One region of the Pseudoalteromonas sp. APC 3694 genome, then DNA from elsewhere that is predicted to be linked to it. Evidence: predicted binding sites of a transcription regulator. Region 1 holds the regulator's gene; each other region holds the start of a gene.
What was found. Region 1 encodes LexA, which represses DNA repair genes until DNA is damaged. Its sites were predicted from a motif close to TACTGTATNNNNATACAGTA; they were not measured.
Positions count from the first base shown of each region.

Region 2: the regulator LexA is predicted to act here: its motif matches at 2,778-2,797, upstream of dinB (DNA polymerase IV).
Region 3: the regulator LexA is predicted to act here: its motif matches at 4,300-4,319, upstream of QMA00_RS00160 (YebG family protein).

Region 1 covers NZ_JASDDE010000031.1:33,776-39,564, reverse strand. The annotation lists gene QMA00_RS11795 (restriction endonuclease subunit S) at 1-408, shown strand, start outside; gene QMA00_RS11790 (AAA family ATPase) at 405-2,000, shown strand; gene QMA00_RS11785 (hypothetical protein) at 2,001-2,879, shown strand; gene lexA (transcriptional repressor LexA) at 3,159-3,776, shown strand; gene coxB (cytochrome c oxidase subunit II) at 4,270-5,412, shown strand; gene ctaD (cytochrome c oxidase subunit I) at 5,412-5,789, shown strand, end outside.
Region 2 covers NZ_JASDDE010000017.1:50,762-56,550, reverse strand. The annotation lists gene QMA00_RS08100 (BlaI/MecI/CopY family transcriptional regulator) at 1-106, opposite strand, end outside; gene QMA00_RS08095 (DUF3147 family protein) at 191-544, shown strand; gene QMA00_RS08090 (HNH endonuclease family protein) at 764-1,501, opposite strand; gene dinB (DNA polymerase IV) at 1,543-2,604, opposite strand; gene QMA00_RS08080 (hypothetical protein) at 2,839-3,015, opposite strand; gene QMA00_RS08075 (thioesterase family protein) at 3,331-3,762, shown strand; gene QMA00_RS08070 (aldo/keto reductase) at 3,775-4,827, shown strand; gene QMA00_RS08065 (ABC transporter substrate-binding protein) at 4,951-5,789, shown strand, end outside.
Region 3 covers NZ_JASDDE010000001.1:27,870-33,658, reverse strand. The annotation lists gene QMA00_RS00175 (VacJ family lipoprotein) at 1-577, shown strand, start outside; gene QMA00_RS00170 (HDOD domain-containing protein) at 634-1,857, opposite strand; gene putP (sodium/proline symporter PutP) at 2,203-3,714, shown strand; gene QMA00_RS00160 (YebG family protein) at 3,949-4,248, opposite strand; gene QMA00_RS00155 (ComEA family DNA-binding protein) at 4,546-4,839, shown strand; gene QMA00_RS00150 (DUF6170 family protein) at 4,852-5,154, opposite strand; gene dsbB (disulfide bond formation protein DsbB) at 5,156-5,674, opposite strand.

The DNA.
Region 1 (5,789 bases):
GCATTTAGCGGAAAGTTATTTTCACCTATATCTGAAGATGAAAGAGAAGAAGTTGAAGTACAAGCGCAGAATTCAAAGTCAAAGCAGACAAAGACTGAAAGAACAGAAATAGCTCAGGAAAATACGAAAGCCCAAGCTGACAAAATTGCGTATAACCTTAGATCAAAAATCAAAGTAGATTCCACTCCCATTATTGAGGATAACCCAGAACAAACTGGCGAAGTCTTCACGCTTCTAAAAAGTAAAAGCAAAGGCATATCTGCTCAGGCATTATTTGATGAGTTATCTGACAATACTTTCAGCGCTATTGATGATCTTTTCAGTGAGTTAAAAAAGCTTATTGAACAAAAAATGGTTATTCAAGCTGGTGAAGGTGACAACAGTACTTTTAAGGTGACTAACAAGTGAAGGTAGATTTTTTAAAAATCAGGGATGGCTTTAAAAATATCCACAACTTAGCAATAGATTTTGACGATAAAGAGCTATTAACGGTTCTTATCGGTAGAAACGGCTCAGGAAAATCGAATGTTATTGAAGCCTTAGTTCGTATTTTCAGGGCATTAGATCTTGGAGAAGAACTAGCGCCTTTTAGCTATAAATTAATCTATTCATTAGGCGCTAATAATGAAAAGCGCATTGAAGTTGATGCCTCACCAGATTATGGCACTACTCCTCATCAACAACACAAAATAAAGGTTTCGATTAAGCAAGCAGATAATAGCTATTCGAAACTTGAAACAGTGGCTCTGTCAAAGGTCAAGCGAGATAAAAATGGGGCTTCCGAGTACTTACCTCAACACCTTTTCGCTTATTACTCGGGGCCAAGTGATAGGTTAGAAGATTTGTTTAAAACACATAGAAACAAGTTTTATCATAAGCTTTTGTATAACAAAGTAAAAATTGAAGATGAAGTTCGCCCTTTATTTTATGCAAAACCCTATCACAGTCAGTATGTATTGCTTGCATTCTTCTTAAACCAACAGCAGCGTGTTGGCCGTGAATTCTTAGCTGAACAATTGGGTATAAAAGATTTTCATTCTGTTCATTTTGTATTTCGCAGGCCTGAATGGGGGAAAAATAATAAGAGAGATATCTTTTGGGGCGCTCGTGGCGTAGTTCGTGACTTTTTAGACAGGTTACTTCCTTATAGTTATGGACCAGTAAAGTCGACAAGAGAAGAAGCAACATCGTTAACAGGTAAAGGCGTTGCAAATGAATTCGTACATTTGTTTTTACCCGATATATACGGTTTAAAAAAAGTAGCTAAAGGCCTAAAGCCGAAAGACTTTTTTAAAATGCTAGAAAGTACATTACTTTCTGAGCTTATTGATAGCGTAAATATCAAAGTTAAATTACATAACGATGAAATTGTCAGCTTTAGTGAATTAAGTGAAGGTGAGCAACAGTTATTAACCGTATTAGGTCTTTTAGAATTTACTGTTGAAGATGATTCATTGTTTTTATTGGATGAACCAGATACTCACTTAAATCCAGCATGGGCGGCCAAGTATCATACTTTTCTTAAACGCTTTATACCGAATCAAAAATTCTGCCATATCTTAATGGTAACCCATCACCCACTAGCGATTGCTGAATTAGATAAAAAGCAAATACAAGTAATACGTAATAATACCGATGGCTTGTCGATAGCTGAAGTACCTGCTGAAAGCCCAATAGGAATGGGCGTTAATGGCATACTAACCAGTGACATGTTTGGTATGGCAACAACGCTAGATAGACACACAAGCGGTGTTATTGAGAAACGTAGAACGTTACTTGAAAAAGAGACTTTAAGTGAAAATGAAACCAAAGAATTAAGAAAACTAAATGGTTCGTTAGAGCGGTTAGGATACGGCTATACCCACCCAGATGAAGATTATAGGCAGTTCCTTATCGCTAGAAAAAGAGCAATGGACGATTTAGACTCGAAAGGTATAGATGATACGCAGTATCGTTTGAATATTATTGAAAATATATTAAAGACAAAAGGACTGGCTTAATTGCGACATATAGACATTAATTTAATTGATGCATGCAAACCTGTTAACTGGGATGTGGATGCTAGACAATGGTTAACTGAAGTTAGGAATGCACAGGACAAGTCAGCAGAATTTACGCGGCTTGGTAGTAAATGGTCACCATTTAAGGACAACTTTATTAATCAATTTGGTGATAAATGTTGGTATTCAGAAGTACCAAGGATTAACACTGATTTCAATGTTGATCACTTTCGCCCCAAGGGTGCTGTGAAGAAAGCCAAAAAGACTTATGCCATGAGAGTGGTAGGTGGACAATCACAAAAACATTCTGGCTATTGGTGGTTAGCATTCGAGCCAAAAAATTATCGATATTCATGTCAATACGCCAATCAACCAAGAGATAATGGTGGAAAACATGATTACTTCCCACTTCAAGATGAAAGCACCAGAGTATGGAGTCAATGTTCGCTAACAAACCATAATGCTGAAGTTCCTGTTCTTATCGATCCATGCGTACTTGCCGATGTTCAATTATTCTCATTTGAAAAATCTCCCGGTATGGCACACTCAAGATTCGACCAAGCAACTGATAAAACAAAATACGAAAGAGTACGGACGAGCGCCAAATGCTATAACCTAAATCACAAAACGGTGAAAGGTAAACGACTAGAAGTAATCACATCTGTTCAGCAAGACTTAAAGCTACTAGAAAGCATTCATGGATTACCGCAGGCGAGTAAACAAGCTATGCAGGTCCATGTAAACAACGCTGAAAATAGACTGGTTGATGCTTGTGATAGAAAATCCCCATTTTCAGCCGCCGCAGTAGCTTTTGTTAAGCCTAAAAAAGTAGAGCCTTGGTTGGCTAATATTTTAAATAGGTTAGATCTCAGTGATTGAGATCTAATAACAGGAAATAAAGAACCCAATTTTTAGCCTTGTTTGATTTAATGCTTAGTTTAAGTTGTGCGCGCCTTACTGCATTTGAGAATTGTAACTTAGCAAAAAGAATGATTAATAACTGTGTGAAGCTGGCGTCAACCAAGAGATTCACCCATTTGGAAAAAAATTCACTGAATCTGAAACCTACAACGGCATATAAGGCATTAATTTATATTTGCGATTTTTAAATAACTGTATATACTCACAGTTAATTGTACTGTATGGAAAACCAGTTGTATGCGACCATTAACGAAACGCCAAGCGCAAATACTCGAACTCATTAAAGTGTTTATTAAAGACACTGGTATGCCTCCTACACGTGCCGAAATTGCACAAACACTGGGTTTTAAAAGTGCAAATGCTGCAGAAGAACACTTAAAAGCATTGGCCAAAAAAGGTGTTATTAAAATGAAGCCAGGCGCGAGTCGCGGAATTCAGCTTGTTGAAGAAGAGGAGCCAGAGCAGTTAGGCTTACCTTTAATTGGCAGGGTGGCTGCCGGTGAGCCAATATTGGCGCAACAGCATGTAGAAAGCCACTGTAAAATTGACCCTTTAATGTTTAAACCTGCGGCCGATTTTTTATTGCGTGTTAACGGTATGAGTATGAAAGACATTGGTATTATGGATGGTGATTTACTTGCTGTGCATAAAACCCAAGTTGCCGAAAATGGACAAGTTATTGTTGCCCGTGTTGACGACGATGTAACCGTGAAGCGTTTAGAAAAAGCGGGCAGAAAAGTACTCTTACATGCTGAAAATGATGAGTTTTCAGCTATTGAGGTTGATTTAGAAAATGAGTCGTTCAATATTGAAGGCTTAGCGGTAGGTGTTATTCGTAACGCTGACTGGATGTAGTATTAAAGCATAATTTAGCGCTTAATGGTGATTAGGCGCTGGGTTTGTTAGCAGCACAATGTCTAACTTATCAAATGTATGACTATATGTTGTTAAGTGCTCCCCCTATCATAAATAAAATCACTAAATACTTTATAAATAAACAAATTTACTCTGCTTTTTTAAGTTAACAATTTTTTATATTTCTATCCTGTAATTTCAATACACCCCTTACTAAACCTGACTCTTAGATTAATTGCCTGACTAGTTGCTATTTTTTTAGCTGCGCATTTTAAAAAATTCACCTTGTCTATTTTTCATACTCACCTTGCTTATTGTTTATTTTTTAACTAGTTATTAAAGAGCTGGAATAAAAATAACTCACAGCTTAGTCGTTTTGAGAACACACATTTACTAAATCCAGCACCCTTATAAAAAATAAAAATAACGAATAGGCGTTTAAGCCGTATGCCTCTTCGCTTTGCGTCAGCAATAGCATCAAAGGAGCCGTCACATGGGTAAGCTGAGTTCTTCCTTGTGGCTTATATTGTTTGTTTTTTCGCAGAATGTGCTTGCTAATAGCCAATATAATATGCGTAAAGGCGTAACCGATATAAGTAATAATGTATACCAACTGCACATGACTATTTTTTTAATATGTTGTGTGATTGGGGTGATCGTGTTTGCCATTATGTTTTGGGCACTCATTCATCATCGCAAATCTAAAGGGGCTGTCCCTGCCCAATTCCATGAAAGCACCAAAGTAGAAATACTGTGGACTGCGATCCCTTTTGTCATCTTAATTGTTATGGCCATTCCTGCGACTAAAACTTTAATTGCCATGGAGGATGCCAGCAAAGCTGATCTCACCATTAAAATTACAGGCTCACAGTGGAAGTGGCATTACGAATATATGGGAGAGGACGTTGAGTTTTATTCCATGCTAGCTACCCCTCAAAATGAAATAACTAATCTTGCTGATAAAAACCCGAATTATTTACTCGAGGTCGATAAACCGCTGGTACTACCAATTAATCAAAAAGTACGTTTTTTAATGACTTCAGATGATGTTATTCACTCATGGTGGATGCCTGACTTTGCCGTTAAAAAAGATGCAAACCCTGGGTTTATTAACGAAACATGGACCAATATTAATGAGGTTGGTACTTACCGTGGGCAGTGTGCAGAGCTTTGCGGTAAAGATCATGGTTTTATGCCTGTTGTAGTAGAAGCTAAAACAGAAGAAGACTTCAAAACGTGGTTAGCAGAGGCTAAACAAGCCAAGCAAAAAGCAGCTGAAGCAGACGCTGCGTTATTAGACCAAGTTGTACCAAAAGAAGAGCTGATGGCGCTTGGTGAGCAGGTTTATATGGCGAGCTGCGCGGCGTGCCATCAGCCAACAGGATTAGGCTTGCCGGGTGTTTTTCCGGCTCTTAAAGGCAGCCCAATAGTCATAGGTGATATCAAAGGGCATATAGATATTTTGCTCCACGGTAAACCGGGTACGGCTATGCAGTCTTTCGCAAAGCAATTATCAATCAAGCAAATAGCAGCTGTTATTACCTATAAACGCAACGCGTGGGGTAATGACACTGGTGATGTAATTCAACCGAGCGAGATACAAGCGGCACTGGATGCTGATGGGGAGGCTAAATAATGAGTAGCATTGCAGAACAACCTAATACCAATGAGGCTCATCATGCCCATCAACCTGCCACAGGCTTTAAGCGCTGGTTATTTACAACCAACCATAAAGATATAGGTAGCTTATATTTAATTTTTTCACTCACCATGTTTTTGATTGGTGGAGCAATGGCCATGGTTATTCGGGCTGAGTTATTTCAGCCGGGTTTACAATTGGTTGATCCTCACTTTTTTAATCAAATGACCACAGTGCACGGTTTAATCATGGTGTTTGGTGCAGTAATGCCTGCATTTACTGGATTGGCAAACTGGATGATTCCGTTAATGATTGGTGCGCCAGATATGGCATTACCGAGAATGAACAACTGGAGCTTCTGGATTTTACCATTT
Region 2 (5,789 bases), on a different contig from region 1:
AATTACCACGAGCTAACCCCAGTACTTTATGTACTTGCTTTGCATCCGCTTCTTTCACATTCCAGAAATGTTGAAGCACTAACTTTTCTAGTTCACCTAACTGCATAACACTTTACTCTATTTAATTCGTTGGCTATATTGTCACAACAAAAACCGATAGGCAATCGGTTTTTTCATTTAAGGACATTATATGGGTTGGCTAATAACTAAGTATTTGATCACCGCTACGGTCATTGTCGCGGCATCAGAGCTAGCAAAACGAAATGATAAACTAGGCGCACTAATAGTGGCCTTACCGACAGTCACAATTTTAGCCATGATTTGGTTATATGTTGAAAAGCAGCCGTCAGAGAAAATAGCCAATCACGCTTGGTACACCTTTTGGTATGTACTTCCCACATTGCCCATGTTTTTACTTTTCCCCATGCTGATGCAGCGCTACAGTTTTTGGCTATCGTTACTCATCAGCTCATTAATAACTGTAATTTGCTTTTGGCTGTTTTCTTTATTGCTGAAGCAGTTTGGAATAGATTTGCTTCCTTGAGGTTAACAGCAAGGTCCGTTGTTCGCCCCACAGCTGCCATTAGAGTATTTACGTTAACGCGTAATGGGGCAAAAGCTTCTTAGAGTTATTGTATTAGTCGATAGTGATACTCATTAAAATTAGTAACAAGTTCGACTTTTAATGGCTGTATGAAAATACTTATATCTGTATTAGTCCAAAAAATCGCATGTATAATTAAATTTTTTATACCTATTATACTTATCCACAATAGCTTTTCTTAAGGCTTGATATTTTGTCTGCTTCGAGTTTGGATAAATTTAATTCGTAAGTTTTATAAACTCGTTGAAATCTTAAAATATACTGACATTGATTTTTAGGCGGTAACCACTCGTCAGGTCCCTTATCACCTTTGCTTCTATTTAAACTAGACTCAACACTTAATAAGTTAGCAGGATCATTAGCAAACTTTATACGTTTTTCATTTGTCCATTTATTAGCACCATGTTTCCACGCCCAAGATAAGGGAACAACATGATCGATATCTATTTCTGAGGCTTTAAAAATTGTATTCCCTGTAAAGGGGGATATCCATTTACCTGATTCAACTTTGCACATTCTGTTCGATTTAAACCTAACCTCTACTAATGATTGAGAAATTAAAGCTTCCATTCTAGAGTTTTGACAATCACCATCTTCATCAGCCCAGCCATTACCAAACTTGTTTCTTGAATATTCGGATCTATCTGCTAATTGCTGAGGTATCTTGTCAGGAATCGCTTGTTTACTCCCAGAAGGTTTTCCTTGCCTTTTAGGTAGCCTACCGCCTGATTCAAGGCAGGACTTTATCGAATTAAATGAATGAAAATTTTTAGTACGAGCATAATAAGGAGTATTTTCGTCGTGACAGATACCACTCTTTGATTTTTTGACTATTGATGCATCAATGTCATTTGAAAACAGAAAAGCGAAAAAAATAAACAACAAATAACGCTTCATATTACTCCCTAATCAAATAATGAAAAATATAAGGTTTAGTATTACTCAAACCCCAGTCCAAGCTGCAAGCTACGTTCTTCGGGTTCTTGTAACCCGATATGAATACCAAGCAATCTCACAGGCTTTCCCTTCCCCCTGACTATTGCTTCCGATAACAGTACGTTCAATAAATCTAAGCTAATTTCACTAGCTTTCTGCTCTTTTGTAGTTTGTTGGAAGTCGCTAAATTTAACCTTTACCCCAAGCTTATTCATAAAACGAGTCTCAAGGTACTTTGATGAACGACGCTTTAACTCAGGTAATAACTTATCAACTATTATCGCTTCAAGTTCACTTTGTGAACTAATATCGAACTCAAAAGTTCTCTCAACCCCAACAGACTTCCTTATACGGGTTACTTCGACTTCTCTATCATCTTTCCCATGACTACGATTCCATAATACGTGACCATATTTCCCAAAATTACTCGCTAAGAAGCTTTCATCAGAGCGCCTTATATCACCACAGGTTTCAAATCCAAGAGCCTTAAGCTTTTCAAAAGTTACTTTGCCCACACCGGGAATCTTTTTTAATGGTAGTGTCTCTAGAAACTCCCATACCTGATCTGGTTTTATTGTACATTGGCCGTTTGGCTTGTTTAGGTCAGAAGCTACTTTAGCGACGAATTTAAGCGGTGCAATCCCTGCGGAAGCAGTTAAGCCTGTAGCTTTTAGTATCTCATCCCTAATCTCTTGAGCAATCAAGGTAGCAGAACCTTGGTGAAGTGAGGAGTCGGATAAATCTAAGTAGGCTTCATCAAGTGACAATGGCTCTATTTTATCTGTGTACTTTTCAAAGATGCCATGAATGATTTGGCTGGTCTCTTTGTACACTTCCATTCTTCCGGGAACTACAACCAGACCGGGACACTTTTTAAGAGCTAACCCAGTTGGCATTGCCGAACTAATACCATACTGCCTTGCAATATAATTACAGGTAGAAAGAACCCCTCGACGATCAGATTTACCTCCAACAGCAACTGGCTTATTAGCTAATGATGGATTGTCTCTTATTTCAATTGAGACATAGTATGCATCCATATCAATGTGAGCGATTTTTCTCATTAGTACTATGTAAAAACTGTCAATATTGACAATGTATTATTTGGAGTATCAGTTTCAATCATATCCAAGCCCTTTATTTCCCTTCGATAAACAGGCTGTCATCTAATTTTGTCAAGGTGTTGACAAGTTAGATAAGATATCTATATGAATAAACTTTTTCATCACACAATAACAACTGTTTATTTATACAGCCATTATTGTGGAATCACTTTTAATTAGCAAGCATGTTATTGCTTAAAAAGAGCGTTTACTTTTCTTTGGCTTATTAAAACAATACATCCAAAATAAAATTTCTAAAGAAAAGCCTAATAAAATCAAAACAATTGCCCCAGCCTCATTACCCATAGCGTAACAAGTAAACGACGCTATAAAAACGGTGCATACCAATAACCAATTAATTATATTCTGCATAGTTATCTCCTTGTGTGTTAATAGTTACTATAGCCATGAATTTAAAGAGGTACAATTTTTACTCAAGGGTTTTTATTTAGCACTGTTGATCTTTCAAGATTATAGTTTGTTCAATCTGGGGCGGTTTACTCGCGGCGCGAGGTTTGTAGTCTAGTGGCCTAAGTAAAAATGGGGCAAAGCTTCCGCGTCCTGCTTATGTCCCTTACTTACATCCACGAAGGCAACACAGAGTAAATACCCCCTAGTTATAATTCCCTTGAGCTCATCCGACCATATTGCTAATCTAAATGCTTTAAAACTAAGAGCAATAAATACATGGAAACGTTTAAACAACAATACCCTATTCATACCGATATCACTGTGGCATGGGGCGATATGGATGCCCTACAGCATGTTAATAACTGTGTTTACCTGCGTTATTTTGAAATAGCCAGAATCGATTTTTTAAATAAATTAAATTTATTTGATACCATCAACTCAAAAGCCACGGGGCCTGTGATCAGTGAAAATAATATTCGTTATAAGCGTCCCGTTACCTTTCCCGACACATTGAGCGTAGGTATTACCATTAGTGATATTAAATCTGACCGCTTTGTAATGAACTACAGTGTGTTTAGTCATGCGCAAAACGCGATAACAACCACCGGCATGTCAAAAGTGGTGATGTTTGACTTTAAAACAGGCCAAAAAGCCACGATCACTGAGCCATTGTTATCGGCTTTAAAAGCAAACTCTCAAACCGAATAATTAGGATTAGCAATGCAATATAGTCAATTAGGCAGTAGTGGTGTTAGCGTTTCAAGAGTGTGTTTAGGTAGCATGACCTGGGGAGTACAAAACACTCAGCATGATGCCGACCAACAGATAGCCTATGCGCTTGAGCAGGGTGTGAACTTTATTGATACAGCAGAAATGTATGCTGTTCCTCCCTCTCCCGATACCTACGGTAAAACAGAAGAAATTATAGGCAATTGGATAGCACGTAATTCACAAAAACGAAAAGACATTGTTATTGCAACTAAAATTGCCGGTAATGGGCTTTCATGGATCCGTGATGGCGGTGATATTACTCGCCAAGCTGTTATTGATGCGGTTGATCATTCTCTAAAACGCCTACAAACCGACTATATTGATTTATACCAGCTACACTGGCCAAATCGCCGTACCCCTCACTTTGCTAGGCAATGGCCTGGTATGCTTAAATTTACCGAGGTAGATGCAAAACAACACACTGCTGATATGCTTGATATTTTAGAGGGGTTAGATGCGTGTGTTAAAGCAGGAAAAATTAAGCATTGTGGGCTTTCTGATGATACGCCTTGGGGAATTAGCCAATTTTTAAATTTAGCAAAAGAGCATAACTTGCCAAAAATGGTGTCTATCCAAAACGAGTTTAGCCTAGTACATGCCAAAGATTGGCCTTATTTAATAGAACAATGTGTACATGAAGATATTGCTTATTTACCTTGGTCACCATTGGCCGCAGGGCTATTAACCGGTAAATACCTAAATGGAGCACGCCCTGAAGGCTCCCGCTGGACATTTATGCAGCGCAACGGTATTTTTCGTGATACGCCACAATCACAACAGGCGACCAAAGAGTATGTTGAACTTGCCCATGCACACGCTATCACCCCAGCTCAATTAGCGCTGGCTTGGTGTAATCAAGTTGATGGAGTGACATCATCTATCATTGGTGCCACTACTATGGCGCAATTAAAGGAAGACATTGATGCGTTTGATCTAACACTGAGCGATGACGTGTTATCAGCGATTGATATCATATTTAGAAATAATCCAATGCCTTACTAATGAAATCAAGCAAAGGGTAAATGTTATTCAATAATGTTGATTCTTTGCTATTCTTTATGTTTATTTTTTAAGCGCTAAGGTATAATTAAATACAGTCATTTCATAAAGAATTATCAGCTTTTTATGGATACAGCTCGTTATTTCTGCCTGCTATTTTTAATATTCTCGAGTAACAGTATTAGCCAATCTAAAAATCAGCTCACTGAAATTTTATGGCTACAAAGCAATACACCACCTTTTCACTTAGACTCAGAGAATACTCAAATGGGCTTGTGTGACAATTTAACTAAGCAACTTATCAGTAGTATAAAGGATGTAAAACATACTCGATTATTTGTTCCACAAAAACGAATTAATAAATATATCAAAGAAGGCAAAAATGTCTGCTTTCCATGCGTAATCCATAAAAAGAGCACCAACGAAGTCTATACATACTCACGCCCTACCTCTATCTACCCTGAGTTTAGTATTATTACAACTAACCAAAAAGCAGAAACACTTACTAAAGCACATGGTAATCCTATAAATTTAATTAGTTTACTTAGCGATGAACGCTTTACCTATGGACAAGCCGCAGCACGACGTTTTTCACCACACATAAATATGATTATTGAAAACTCTTTGAGCCATCATAACGTGTCCTTGAGCTTAAGTAGTGATAATGAGAGTGGCGTTGTGATCGATAGGTTGAGGCATGGCTTTTTAGACTACTCGCTCGATTACCCTTTTATGGCCAGTTACTTTAACCAGCAACAACACCCTATAAAAATCGTTAGTATCCCCATAGCTCAAAATACGCGCTCATTAATCAAAGGAGCTGTAGGCTGTGCGACTAATGCACCTAATGATTTTGCTAATCAGGCAATTAAGAAAATTAATGCGGCATTAGAAAGTACCATACTAGAATCAGCGGCTCATCAACTAAGCCAGCGACACTGGCTAAGTGAACATATCGATAATTT
Region 3 (5,789 bases), on a different contig from region 1:
GCCTGCGGCAGTGGGTTATATAACAGTAACCCCACAGCCTGTGCGTCGAAGTATTGTGCATTTTACCGATAATATTACAGCACCGGTTGATATTATTAATGCGGGTCTGCAAGGAAAGCCAAGCAGTGCCGGAATTAATTTTGCGCGCTTTTTAGTGAATTCTACGGTGGGAGTGTTTGGCTTATTTGACGTTGCAAGTTCGTTAGGGCTTGAAGTAACTGATGAAGATTTTGGCCAAACCTTAGGTGTGTGGGGAGTAGGCGATGGTGCCTATTTAATGATCCCGGCAATGGGGCCATCAACTGCACGTAACTTAACCGGTGATGTTGTTGATAATGTGGTTTTACCTAAAATTGCACTGACTACACCACAAACAATTTTAGTGTTTGCGTTAAAGGCGGTTGAGGCAAGGGCGTCTTTAATGGCTCAAGAGGGTTTATTAAATGATTCATTAGACCCATACCTGTTTGTTAAAGACATTTACTTTCAGCGTCAGTTATATGAACTCTACGATGGCAATCCGCCAATAAAAGAAGAGCCTGAAGATTTTGACGAAGATTTCTTAGAAAGCCTTTAATAAAAATAAAAACGCCAGCAGATGCTGGCTTTTTGTTTATGGGTATTAAAGATATTTTAGCTATCGATCATCACTCGCATTTGCTCACTAACCCAGTTGAGTGCTTCGTGATATGCATCAGGCACTTCATCGCCTAAGTTTAATTGCTGGGCTTTATCGTTCGCAGCTTGCCAGTTACCCTGCTCATACAGAGTGACTAAGTTTAAGTATTCAGCAAGTAGTCCTTCATTTTTTAACAGCGCTGTTTTTATCTCATTAGACAAAGGTAATTTAAGCATTACGCTGTCCATTTCTTCATCTAATATCGCATCCATAAGCGACATCATGCCGGTTAAAAATGCTATTCCTGTATCTCTAAGTTTGCCATGTGAAATTGCTAAAAGCTCACAAAAACGCGCGCGTGTTAGCGACAACCTAATAAGCTCCAGAGGTTTGTCTGCAGAGACTTGTGCGGCAAATAATAAAGAGAGTAGTTTTTTTATTTCAGCCGCGCCCAATACAATAAGCGCTTGTTTTATAGTGTTTATTTCAGAGCGGCGAGCAAATGCTGCCGAGTTTGAGTAGCGTAGCAGCTTATACGATAAGTTAACATCACGCTCAAATACATCGGTGATTTTTTTAAGATCCATTTCTACGCTGGAAGTTTCATAGAGTAGCTCAGCCAGTGCCATGCCCGATGGCGGTAATGCCTTGCTTTGCACCATTTCTGGTTTTGAAAAGAAAAAGCCTTGAAAGTATTCAAAACCTAGTTCAAAAGCTTGATTGTAAAGCGCGTAAGTTTCAACCTTTTCAGCAAGTAATTTTATATGTGGATAAGGTTTTAAATCCTCTATGATCGTTTTAACGTTTTCAATATCACAAGTTAAAAAATCGACTTTAATAATATCGATAAACGGATAAAAGTGCCGCCATACAGGTTGATGTGCATAGTCATCTAGCGCTAGCGTATAGCCTTTTTCTTTTAGGTCTTTAACAATTGCCAATAAGCGTTTACCTGGCTGGACGGTTTCGAGTATTTCAATTACCACCCCATCTTTGTTTAAAAGGGTTGGGTAGTCTTTTAACAAGGTGTCTAAGGTAAAGTTAATATAAGCGGGTTTATTATCAGTTAAATCTTCTAAGCCAAAGTTAAATTGACTGCCTTCAATCAGTCTAGACGTGGCTTCATCGCCGTCAATATCTGGAAATACGTTATCAACTCCATCACGAAATAAAAGCTCATAGCCAATTAGTTCTTTATTACGATCTAAAATAGGTTGCCGAGCAGCGTAAAAATACATATAGGATTCCGAAAGAGTAGAAATTGATTAACATTGTAATAATATATTGGAAAACATTCAAAATAGCATCGGTAAAATGAATTATTATTAATGAAATATCATGGCTTAGGTGATTTTTATTAATCTAAACTCATTGTTTTTTATTCTATTTGTTTTAAAAGCGAGCGAATAGATGGTTTTTTATCTACTTAAATTAGCGGGTTGGAGTTATTAGCAATTACCGTGTTATAGTTCAGTAGAAAGCTTTTATTCCAATACTGTCTTAATTATAAGATTTCAAGAGTCATTATTTGGATTACAAGCCTGTTATTACTTTTTTAAGTGGAGGCGAATTTGGAAACAGGAATGATTATTTCACTGGCATTATATTTTATTGTAATGCTGGGAATAGGACTATACGCATATAAGCAATCTACCAGCGATATATCAGGGTATATGCTAGGTGGTCGTAATTTAGCCCCCAGTGTTGCTGCCTTATCAGCGGGTGCATCAGACATGAGTGGTTGGTTACTTATGGGCCTACCTGGCGCAATGTACTTGTTTGGGCTTAGCAAGGTTTGGATTGCTATTGGCTTAGTATTAGGCGCATGGGCAAACTATTTCTTAGTCGCCCCAAGACTGCGTGTTTATACTGAAAAAGCAAATGACTCTATTACCATCCCTGATTATTTTGCAAATCGTTTTGATGATAACAAGAATATCCTCCGTGTGATCTCTGCAATTGTTATTATTGTGTTCTTTACTTTGTATACTTCATCAGGCGTAGTCGCCGGTGGTAAGTTATTTGAAAATTCATTTCAGATGAGTTACGAAATGGGTTTATACATCACCACGGGTGTGGTTGTTGTTTACACCTTATTTGGTGGCTTTTTAGCGGTTAGCCTAACAGACTTCGTGCAAGGTTGTATTATGTTTATCTCCTTGCTTGCAGTACCTATCGCTACTTATATGATGCTAGATCAGCCATTTATGGATACTTTAGCAAATGCAAATTACCAGCAGTTGTTAAGTTCACCAAAAGCCAGTGAAATCCATTCATTGAATATGCTTGATTGGTTTGCTGGTGGTTCTACCATTGCTATTATTTCTGCGATGGCTTGGGGCTTAGGCTACTTTGGTCAGCCACATATTATTGTTCGCTTTATGTCTATTCGCTCAGTAAAAGAAATGCCAACTATGCGTCGTATTGGTATGTCTTGGATGACACTATCTGCGATTGGTGCGGTATTTACCGGTTTATTTGGTGCTGCTTTTATGATTGAAAACCAAATGCCTATTGCCGATAAAGAGACCATTTTCTTAGTATTAGCTGAACTTATTTTCCACCCATTAATTGCTGGTTTCCTACTGGCTGCTATTTTAGCTGCGATTATGAGTACGATTTCATCGCAATTATTGGTGTGTTCAAGCTCGCTTACTGAAGACTTCTACAAGATTTACTTAAACCGCGATGCCTCGCAAACTGAGCTGGTGTTAGTAGGGCGTATTAGCGTAATACTGGTCGCGTTATTTGCTATTTACTTAGCGTATGACCGTAATAGTTCAATACTTGATTTAGTTAGTAACGCATGGGCTGGTTTTGGTGCTGCATTTGGTCCACTTGTCTTGTTGAGCCTTTACTGGAAACGTATGAACTTAAAAGGGGCTATTAGCGGTATGGTTGTTGGTGCTTTAACAGTGCTTGTATGGATTTATGCGCCTATTACCATTAACGGTGAGAGCTTAAGCAGTGTAATTTACGAAATCGTCCCAGGCTTCATTTTAGCGAGTATTGCTATTGTGGTAGGAAGCCTTGTGACAGCTGAACCGAAAAAAGAAATTACTGATCTGTTTGATGAAGTTGAATCGTCATTGTAACTGATTAGCTAACGTAAAGTGTTGGTTTTTATAAATGCCAATCAGTTTAACTGGTTGGCATTTTTTATTGGCTTACCTTTAGAAAAGACCATTCATCTCGTTTAAACAGCTGAGATTATGACGCTTAATCACCGATTACTCGCCTTTAGCTATTATTATTTAAAGGCATAAAAAAACTGAATTCGAATACCGAATTCAGTTTTTTTAATAATTACTATTGAGCTTTTAAAAGTACTAACTCGCTGCTTTATCTTTTATATCCGCAACGTTATCTGACTTTGTTTTTTTAGCCTTGGCGGGTACTTCTTTACCACCTTTAAGTACGGCCATAAAGTCGTCTTTACTTTTTGCAATCTCCAGCGCGAGCGACTCAACCTGTTGTTCACTTAGTGGTACATCTACTTTTTCAAGCATGAGTTCTAGTGACTCGGCAATATCGAGCATTTTGTCATAGGCATCAGCTTCTTTTTTAGTAGTAAACGTCATGCGCTCGACTCCGTTTCGTTCTACAACATATTTAACAACAACAGCCATGATTTCTCCTGCTTACTTACGTGGCAATATGATTATTTTAAATCATTAGATTACTGTTTTTATATACAGTACAAGCTTGCGCGTGGTTTTGCAAGCTTTAGCCTTAGTTTATCTGCAGCTTGGTTGACAATAAAGAGTAACTCTACTTTATTTATTAAGTCACTTTATAACGCGTTGCAGTAAAGGAGTCGCAAGGAGTGATTGTTACCGTTAGTACTTAGTAACCACAACGTTATGTAAAAGTGCTGGGTGTAAATAATCAACGAATGTTCATGTGAGAACACAAAAGGAAATAGTATGAAATTAATTAAAATCATCTCATTAGCCGCTGCTTTATGTTTATTACCTTTGGGTACCACCTTTGCGCAAAGCGATATGCTATCAAAGCAGGTGCAATCAGCCGTGGTTAATATTAATACTGCTGATTTAAAACAGTTAATTAAGTTACCAGGTGTCGGCAAGAAAAAAGCACAGGCAATTATCGATTATAGAGAAACCAATGGTGATTTCGCATCACTTGAAGATCTAGCTAAAGTAAAAGGGGTGGGTAAAAAAATGCTAGCCAAACTTGATGGAAAGGTGGCGTTTTAACTTAAAAGGGCGCTATGCGCCCTGATCAAACTGTTTTAAGGCAGCACCAAGGTGCTTTTTAGCAAAATTAACATCTACGGGGGCGGTTAGTAGCGGGTAGCTTAAACCAGCGACAATCAAAAAGGGCACGAGTAGCCATCCTTCAAAAAGGGTAAATATTAAAAAAAATGGGCTTAGTAGCATAAGCTTTACAATACGCATTAACACTCTGTCACTAGGAGAGAGCATACTTAACGAGATCGCAATAACGGTTTGTCTTTGACGAACTTTTAAGTGTTTAAGTTCGTCAACGTGGCTTGAAAAAAAAGTAAACATATTAAAGTGACTTTTTAGAGATTAATCGACTGGCCACTAACGCAAAAAGTGTGGCGGTAAACAATACAAAAATAACTTCCATCCATGCTGGCATACTTAAGCCTGCAAATTGCCAATCTATGTTTCCGCAATCACCGGTTGCCTCAAAAAATTGCGGTATCCAATGATGTAATGGCATAAACTCTGGAAAATTTGGCTCAAACTCACAGCTAAATGCGAAGGGGTCAGTGGTTGTTTGCATTTCAATGTGCTCACGAGCTATTAGTAACCCCCATACACTTGAAACCCCCCACACTGTATAAGCGATAATACGGACTACGAGGTTGTTTGGTTTACTGGCGCCAATAATACCGGCAAAAAGTAAGCCTAATACCGCGGTGCGTTGGTAAATACACATAATGCACGGTGCTAATCCCATGTTGTATTGAAAAAAGAGCGCGATGACTTCAAGCAGAAAAACAATCCCACTGAATAATAACCAAGGTGTACGTTGAGTACTTAGATTAGCAAGCCAGTTCATAACAAATCCGTATTTAAATAAGGGCTTAGATTATGACGTAGGATAAACAGCGGAGCAAGTAAAAGGGAAAAAGTGAGGTGCTATGAAATTTCCTAGCTCCTCAAAGTCGGGGAAG